One region of the Shewanella sp. SM32 genome, then DNA from elsewhere that is predicted to be linked to it. Evidence: predicted binding sites of a transcription regulator. Region 1 holds the regulator's gene; the other holds the start of a gene.
What was found. Region 1 encodes sigma-54, which starts transcription at its own class of promoters, with help from an activator protein. Its sites were predicted from a motif close to GTTGGCACGNNNNTNGNNT; they were not measured.
Positions count from the first base shown of each region.

Region 1 (4,429 bases):
TCTGCATCTGGGCCTTCGGCGATAAGCTTGATGGTCTTACCCATGCCAGTTTCAAGCATCAGTAAGCCAAGTACACTGGCGGCCGATGCTTGTTTATCGCCTTGGATTAAGGTGATGGTCGCATCAAACTCGGAAGCCAGTACCACCAACTTAGTGGCGGCACGGGCATGTAAACCGAGCTTATTACAGATGGTTATCTGACGTTCAAGTTTTGGCATTATTGAGCTCTCGATGACGGGTATAAACTTTATGTTTACCGTTACTAAAGCGTTTGGCCAATTGCTCTGCGACGTAAACCGATCTGTGCTGTCCACCTGTGCAGCCAATGGCTACCGTTAAATAACTGCGATTGTTACGCTCGAGGTGCGGCAGCCAAGTCTCCAGTAAATTTTCGATTTGCCAGATGAACTTATTAACCAGTGGTTGACGATTTAAGAACTCAGCTACGGGTTCATCTAAGCCAGTCAATGGCCGCAGCGCCAACTCCCAGTGGGGATTGGGCAGGAAGCGCACATCGAACATAAAGTCGGCTTCGGTGGGCATTCCGTGCTTAAAGCCAAAGGACTCGAAGTTGATCACGAGTTCTTTATCGACACTACCAAGGAGAATTTGTCTGACTTGGTCGCTTAAATCATAGATATTCAAATTCGACGTATCTATGTAGTGATCGACCAGTTTTGACATAGGCTCGAGCAGTTTCCCCTCCAGCTTTATCGCTTCTTGCAAAGAGACTCGGCTCTTCGACAAAGGATGCAAACGGCGGGTTTCGCTGTAACGCTTGAGCAGAATTTTATCGCTGGAGTTAAGGAAGAAGCTCGTTAACTCAGTATCTGGAGGTAGGCTAGCGAGTTGTTTTACTAAGACCTTATCCTGCTCAGGCATGTTACGCACGTCGACACTGATGGCGACGAGATCGTTTCTGCCTTTGAGTTGCTCAAGCAAACTGCCAATCAATGGCAAGGGAAGGTTATCGACACAATAATAGCCGAGATCTTCGAGTACCCTAAGGGCGACAGATTTGCCTGAGCCTGAGCGGCCCGACACTATGACCAGTTTCATCCAGTGATTACCTGATAGAGTTCCGTTTCATCATGCGTCTTGCGTAATTGCTTTAATATTTGCTTGTCGCTCAGCTTTTCGGCCATGCAAGACAAGGTACTTAAGTGCTGCTGACATTGGTCTGCAGGCACCAGTAGTGCAAATAAAATATCAACAGGTTGCTTATCGATAGCATCAAATGCTATCGGCTCTTCACACTTAATTAGTATGGCAATGGGCTGATCTATATCGGCTAGTCGACCATGTGGAATGGCGATGCCGTTACCTATACCTGTGCTCCCCATCTTTTCGCGCGCCACTAGGCTTTCGAATATCTCTTGAGATGAGAGGGTCGGGTACTGGGCAGCGACTAAGTCGCTGATGAGTTCCAGTACCTTTTTCTTGCTGCCCGGAGTGGCGCAGGTAGTGCACTCCGGCCGCAGTATGGTACAAAGTTCCATTATTAGTGTTTTGTTAACTTCTCTTTGTGTTTAATAACCTGACGGTCAAGCTTGTCAATCAGGGCGTCTATAGCGGCATACATGTCAGCATGCTCTGAAGTAGCAAAAACTTCACCACCTATGAGGTTTATTCTCGCTTCGGCAATCTGTTGCATTTTCTCAACATTGAGCACAACGTGCACATTATTGATCTGTTCGAAATGGCGTTCAAGTTTTGAAAACTTTTCTTCTACATATGCACGTAACGATTCGGTAATTTCGACATGGTGTCCACTTAGGTTTATTTGCATAGAAACGTCCTCCGATATCCACTGTAGGTTATAAACTTTTACGCTGATTAGAAGGTGGAATAAGCATAGCCTCTCGGTACTTCGCAATGGTTCTGCGGGCTACGTTGATCCCTTGTTCTGCCAGAAGTTGTGCCATCTTACTATCGCTTAATGGTTTTTTCTGGTTTTCCGCTGCCACCAGTTTCTTTATAAAGGCTCTGATTGCTGTGGATGAGCACTCACCACCATCGTCAGTACCGACGTGGCTAGAGAAGAAGTATTTTAGTTCAAAAAGTCCCTTAGGGGTATGCATGTATTTTTGAGTTGTGACCCGTGAGATGGTGGACTCATGCATTTCTACCGCTTCGGCAATATCGTTAAGCACCATAGGCTTCATGGCTTCTTCACCATACTCAAAGAAACCTTGCTGATATTGCACTATGCAATTAGCAACTTTAAGCAAAGTATCGTTACGGCTTTCTAAGCTCTTAATAAACCATTTAGCCTCTTGCAGATGGCCGCGAATAAATTGGCTATCGGCTTGGTTTTTGGTACTGCGTGCCATAGAAGCATAATGTTGATTTACATTGATTTTTGGCATGCAGTCAGGATTAAGCTCAACGACCCAGCGGCCATTTTTCTTCGACACAGACACATCTGGGATAACGTATTCGTCATTATTGGGCGTGATCAACAAACCTGGGCGAGGATTGAGGGTTTGGATAAGTGCTATACCATCCCTTAATTCATCTTCTTTTAATTTAGTCTTACGCATCAATAACCTAAAATCACGGGCGGCGATCAGATCTAAATGATCTTTGATCAGCATACGGGCGTTTTCTAGGTTGGGAGTATCAGCGGCGAAATGCGACAGTTGGATCAGCAGGCATTCACTTAAATCGCGGGCGGCAACGCCTATGGGATCAAAATGCTGAATACGCTTGAGTACGGCTTCGACTTCGTCAAGCTCAACTTCAGGATTGCCCATGGCTTCGAGAATTTCTTCAGTGCTTTGGGTGAGATAGCCCTGATCGTCGATGGCATCAATAATGGCGGTGGCAATGGCTAAATCGGTTTCAGAAAACGGCGTGAGGTTTTTTTGCCATTCTAAGTGTTCGTACAAACCTTCACTGGTCTCGCCTTGGAAGGGCATATCGTCTTCACGACTGCCGCCGGGGCCTGAGTTTGGGGAGGCGGTAAACACTTCATCCCATGTGGTGTCCATGGGGAGCTCATCGGGCATGGATTCTTTGGTTAGCGACTCTGCCGTATCTATGGTGGAGCTGTCTTTTTCTGGTGGCAGAGTGCTAGATTCACTGAAATCCGTATCGGATAGCGTTTGGTTTACAGGGGTTTTAGTGGCGTCGAATTGATCCTCTTCCAGCTCGAGAAGGGGATTAGAATCTAATGCTTGCTGGATCTCTTGCTGCAGTTCTAATGACGACAGTTGCAACAGACGTATAGCCTGTTGTAGTTGTGGCGTCATGGTTAACTGTTGACCCAGTTTGAGCTGGAGTGACGCTTTCATGTTACCGCTGATCCCTACGTTATTATTGTTGGATGAGGTCGCTTATTATCATTTTGAGTGAAGCCCAATGGCGGTATAAATTGCCTCCATTGGCTTCGCTCGATTAACTATAGCCTGAATTGTTCACCTAAGTACACAGCCCTAACTTGCTGATTGTCTAAGATCTCTGCTGGAGTTCCTTCGGCAATCAGGTTTCCGTGACTCACAATATAAGCATGTTCACATACATCTAATGTCTCGCGGACATTATGGTCTGTGATCAGTACGCCAAGGCCGCGACTTTTGAGTTGTTCGATAATCTTCTTGATGTCGATAACCGAAATAGGATCGACGCCGGCAAACGGTTCATCGAGCAAAATGAACTTAGGATTAGCGGCTAAAGCCCGCGCAATTTCGACGCGACGACGTTCGCCACCCGACAATGACATGCCTTGGCTGTCACGGATGTGGGTGATATGAAACTCTTCGAGCAGATGTTCTAGTTCTTCTTCTCGTTCTTCGTTTTTAAGTTCTTTACGAGTTTGCAGTACGGCCATGATGTTGTCATGAACAGTTAGCTTACGAAAGATACTGGCTTCCTGCGGTAAGTAACCTATGCCTTTGCGGGCACGCAGATGCATAGGATCTGCGGTTAAATCATCATCGTCGATAAAGATATGCCCCTTATCGCTCTTCACTAGCCCGACAACCATGTAAAAGGTCGTGGTTTTACCGGCACCGTTTGGACCGAGTAGGCCAACGACTTGACCGGTTTTTACCGTCAGACTGACGTCTTTAACCACTTGGCGACTCTTGTAACTTTTTGCCAGATTTTGTGCTCTTAAGGTGATTTGGGTCATTTAGAGTCCTGCTTTTTTACAGGTTTATCCGCTGGAGCATCTGATTTAGCATCATCTTGATAGTTTTCTGGCTGAATAATAGTGATCACGCGATCGTCACCACTGCCAGTACTCTCGGCCATCAATTTCTGTTGAATCATGTTATAGCGGATTAAATTGCCTGTAACTTGGCTACCCGCTTGATCTAATGACGCCATACCTTTCAGAGTTAAGGTGCGGCTTGCCATATCGTAACGAATTTCTTTCGCGCTCGCCGATGCAGGACGGCCATCGTCTAATATCTGGCTATACGTA
Region 1 is NZ_JAKKRO010000024.1:49,700-54,128, reverse strand. It holds gene L5M10_RS11785 (HPr family phosphocarrier protein) at 1-218, opposite strand, end outside; gene rapZ (RNase adapter RapZ) at 205-1,059, opposite strand; gene ptsN (PTS IIA-like nitrogen regulatory protein PtsN) at 1,056-1,499, opposite strand; gene hpf (ribosome hibernation promoting factor) at 1,502-1,789, opposite strand; gene L5M10_RS11765 (RNA polymerase factor sigma-54) at 1,818-3,296, opposite strand; gene lptB (LPS export ABC transporter ATP-binding protein) at 3,404-4,135, opposite strand; gene lptA (lipopolysaccharide transport periplasmic protein LptA) at 4,132-4,429, opposite strand, start outside.

Region 2 (4,429 bases), on a different contig from region 1:
ACGAGCGCGATTGGGGAGAGAAGATGAGTACGTTTGTAAAATTAACCATAGCGGCAACCTTAGTGGTATTAGCCTTACTTGCTGCGGGTATTTACCGTTTCAACATGACCAATGATGATATTTATATGGTGATGGAAGATGGACAGGTGATGCAATACGATGAGGCCATGGCGCATGAAAAAACTCAGGCTCAGGCGAATGAGATCGAAACTGTGACACCTTTTGAGGTAAAGCCTGTGGCGAATGCATCGGAAGTGATGCTTAAACTCTTTAGCTTAAATACCGCCAATCCTGTTGAAATAACGCTGCCTGAGGGCGGCAAGTCCGTTGCACTGACACATTTTATTAAGATCAAGCAAACAGAGTTTGCTATGGGCGACTACCAAGATGGTGAGATAAAAGGTCGAGCATTACTCGATTACTTGCGCATTACACCGTTAAATTTCGATCCCGCTCTAGAGCCGGACACCCAAAGTGACGCACCGATTCAAGATGATCCTAAAATGCAAACTATGCCCTTTGTGGCGCCCTTTATTGTGACGACTCAAGGTTCAGGCGTATTTTGGTATCTTGGATTGTTTAATCTGGATTTTAAACACAATAGCTTGAAACACTTAGGCAGTGTCATGCTTGGCGATCGAATCGAGGTGGATAGTATTGAACCTGTTTATCCTTTCGAAGCCCCATTCAAAATTGCTGTGACTTATCGCGATAGAGCGTCTGACCAACCCATGTCTGAAAGCCCTGAAATAGTCAAAACCATAGAGATGATAGTGAGTGAGACCAGCATACATAAGTAACGTGTAAATGCCATTATGGATCTGCGCAGGCTTATGCTAAGTTGTTTTTCGGTCAGTGGGTGATGTTTGCTTCAATAGCAAGCGTTAGCAGATAATAGGTCAGCATAAGATTTCGACAAGGAGAGTGTCATGCAAGTTAGCAAAATCACTGGAAAATTTGATGTTAAGCTCACTCCTGATAGCCCCTATGCTACTGGCATTGGTGGTGTGACGTTAGGGCGTATGGGCTTAGATAAAACCTTTTATGGTGAGCTTGAGGGGCGCAGCAAAGGGGAAATGCTCAGTGCTATGACGTCAGTCAAGGGCTCAGCTGGTTATGTGGCCATTGAACAAGTGGTTGGTAACTTGTGCGGTAAGCAGGGCAGTTTTGTGTTACAACATTTTGGCATTATGACCGATGGACAAAATCGTCTGATCTTAGAAGTGGTACCCCATTCTGGGGCGGGGGAGTTGCAGGGGTTAACTGGCACTATGACCATCAATATTGAGAATGGCCAACATTTTTATGCATTCCAGTTTGGCTTTGAAGCTTAGTTTGGCTTTGAAGCTTGAGTAACGCCTGTGTTTTAGCTCAGTTTTCTGTAACTCTTCTTCTTTATTATCATTCGAGTCATCTTAATTCACTCCTCTTAATTTAAGCGAGTAAGTCTTTTCGATTGAGTCTGAAAATGGACATAAAAAAACCAGCTGAGGCTGGTTTTTTTGATTCTTTTTTCATAAAGCACTATCGAACCTTGAGTCTAGATCGGTGTGCTGTTACTTAAAATACGTTTAATTTAAAAAATGCCGTTGTCACGAGAGTTAAGACACTTTTTTAACCACTTTAATTTTATCAACGACCTTTTTCACATCGTCGGTATTTTCGGCAATTTTCAGTGCTAGTTGACGTTCGGCATCGCTGGCAACTTCACCTTTCAATGTGACTATGCCATTGGCAACATCCACATTAATTTGGGTGCCGGATACGTCAGTTGAAAACAGTAAACGCGTTTTGATGACTGTGGCAACTTTAGAGTCAGTTAAGGTGGCAACAACTTCACTGGTGCCTTCTTTTTCATTCATCACAGTGAGTTGGTTATCGACATCTTTCACCCCATCTAAACTCTTGATGAGCTCTGTGGCGAGGGCTTTATCCACACTGCTTTCCACTTTACCTGTTAACGTCACTTTACCATCTTTGACATCTGTAATGATGTCGAAGGAATTGAGATTCGTGTTGAGCAGTAAAGTGGTTTCTGCTTTACCATCGATCCACGCATCCTTGGTTCCGCCTTTCCAATCTTGGGCGGCAGCCACATTTAAACTGATTGAACCGACAAGTAAAGCCACTAGTACTGATGCTGTTGTAGTTTTCATAATCATATCCTCCGTTGTTTTCTCGAAGCTAGATAATGCGCCAATCGTGCCAATGTTTTTAAGGTAATGATTTTTAATGTTTTAATTGTTTTATTTGGCGTTTTATACCTTGGCGTTTTCCTTTTGGTCGGTCTTTTTTACCGACAAAATGTAATTTTTTCTGGCATGCTGAGCCATCATTCGAGCATAAAAAACCGCACTCATCAGTGCGGTATTATGTCTGTAGTAAAAGTGGAGGGGAGTCGGTTAAATATGGCTCACTTAGCGACAGGGAATTAATGGTGATTGAGCGATCCTGTACCGTCGTAACTCATTTGCAGCCAAGCGGCACCCTCTGCAAGTTGGTTTGCAAGTTGTGGCTGATGCGCTTGCCTTACTGCTTGTTTTATTTGGATTAGCACTTGCTGCTCTATATCGACAAGGGCGGTCATAGCCTGCGAAATTTGGCACTGTTGCAGCAATTCTGTTGCTTGAGTATAAGTGACGGGCACGGTGTGACTTAGGCCATTAATTGGCTCGTCAGCCAAACGTCTCAGCTGTTCAAACCGAGTTAACATTCGTTGGTGGATGTTAGCTTTGGCGGAAAAAACACGTTTAAGATTATAGTCTTCGACATACCTCCTCGCTTGGTTGTAAAATGTGAGTCCTTCTTGATTCAGCTTGATGATTTCATCGATCAACATGATATCGGCGCGGATATCAGTCTGATGTTGCACAACATTAGACTTCATTATGGGCCTCCTAATGCCAGTGTTCGACATAGATTGTTTAACTGCTTGGGTAAACTGATTTTGTTTCGTTCAGCTACCATGCATATTCTGTTCTCGTTTTTAATGATATTTTAACAGGCTGATTTTTAGACTGATATTCTTAGTTCATCGAGATATCATCTTAGAACATCGGCAACTATTACCGTTGCTGTTGTTAAAATTTCATGGCTGACATACAGTAGTTTTTCATACAGGGAGTAGATACGCATGGCTCGACTGACACTTTTTTATCACTTGCAGGATGTTGGCGCCGAGCAAGCAATCATCGAACTTGCTGGTGCTGCTGACTTTAATAAGCTACGCAGTATCGATGACTTGCCTTGGATAGAGCAGTTAGGGGCAAATCACGTCGATGTTGCCATTATTGAGTTATCCAGTCTTAGTCGAGAAGATTACCTTGTGCTGCTGGATAATACGGCCATGTCAAATATTGAGTTTATTTTTCTCTCCGATGGTCAGCCAAACCCTAATCTTGATCAGTTAATGTCTCATTTTGCGGGTTACCACTTTCGCAAACCTTACGATATGCCGCTAATCAGCGAAATTTTTGCTGATTTTGCACAGTATTTAGCATCATCGCCTAATCGACAGTATCCTTTTGCTAGCGAGCTAGACCAGTACGGTTTGCTTGTTGGTTCATCAGCTCCTATGCACAAGCTATATCGCACAATTCGTCGCGTCTCTGCGACAGGCAGTAATGTGCTGATTATTGGGGAAAGTGGGGTCGGGAAAGAACTGGTTGCTAATACCATACATCTTGCCAGCCCTAGGGTGAACGAGCCCTTTATTGCGATTAACTGTGGTGCATTAAGCCCAGAATTGGTCGACAGTGAGCTGTTTGGTCATGTCAAAGGCGCATTTACGGGGGCGAATCGCGATCACAAAGGCGTATTTGAACAGGCTGAAGGCGGGACCTTGTTTCTCGATGAAGTCACCGAAATGCCGATTGATCATCAAGTGAAGTTACTCAGAGTGTTGGAAAATAGCGAGTATCGTCCTGTGGGTGGCGACAAAGTGCAACGTGCAAACGTACGTATTGTGGCAGCGACTAACCGTGATCCCATAGTGGCGATAGAGGCTGGGTTATTTCGAGAAGATTTGTACTTTCGTTTGGCTCAGTTTCCCATTCGCGTTCCGCCCTTACGGGAACGTGGCGAGGATATTATTGGGCTTGCGCAGCATTTTCTTGCCTATCGTAACGTGGCCGAAAAGCAGAATAAGAGCTTAGCTGAAGACTGTATTCAGATGATTGCTAAGTACCCTTGGTCTGGTAATGTGCGCGAATTAAAACATGCAATTGAGCGAGCCTATATTCTGGCCGATCAGGATATTTTACCCAGCCATTTACAGCTACCTCAGACGAATGAAGTGGGTTTATGTGGTGGTGAACAAGTTGTTATCCCCCAAGGCATGCGCTTAGATGATTTAGAGAGAATCGCTATTTATCAAGCACTAGAAACCACTCAAGGTAATAAAACGGATACCGCCGAACAACTGGGGATC
Region 2 is NZ_JAKKRO010000003.1:125,717-130,145, reverse strand. It holds gene L5M10_RS02195 (hypothetical protein) at 24-800, shown strand; gene L5M10_RS02190 (DUF3224 domain-containing protein) at 930-1,334, shown strand; gene L5M10_RS02185 (BON domain-containing protein) at 1,602-2,156, opposite strand; gene L5M10_RS02180 (hypothetical protein) at 2,432-2,887, opposite strand; gene L5M10_RS02175 (sigma-54 interaction domain-containing protein) at 3,134-4,429, shown strand, end outside.
Region 2: the regulator sigma-54 is predicted to act here: its motif matches at 2,192-2,210, upstream of L5M10_RS02185 (BON domain-containing protein).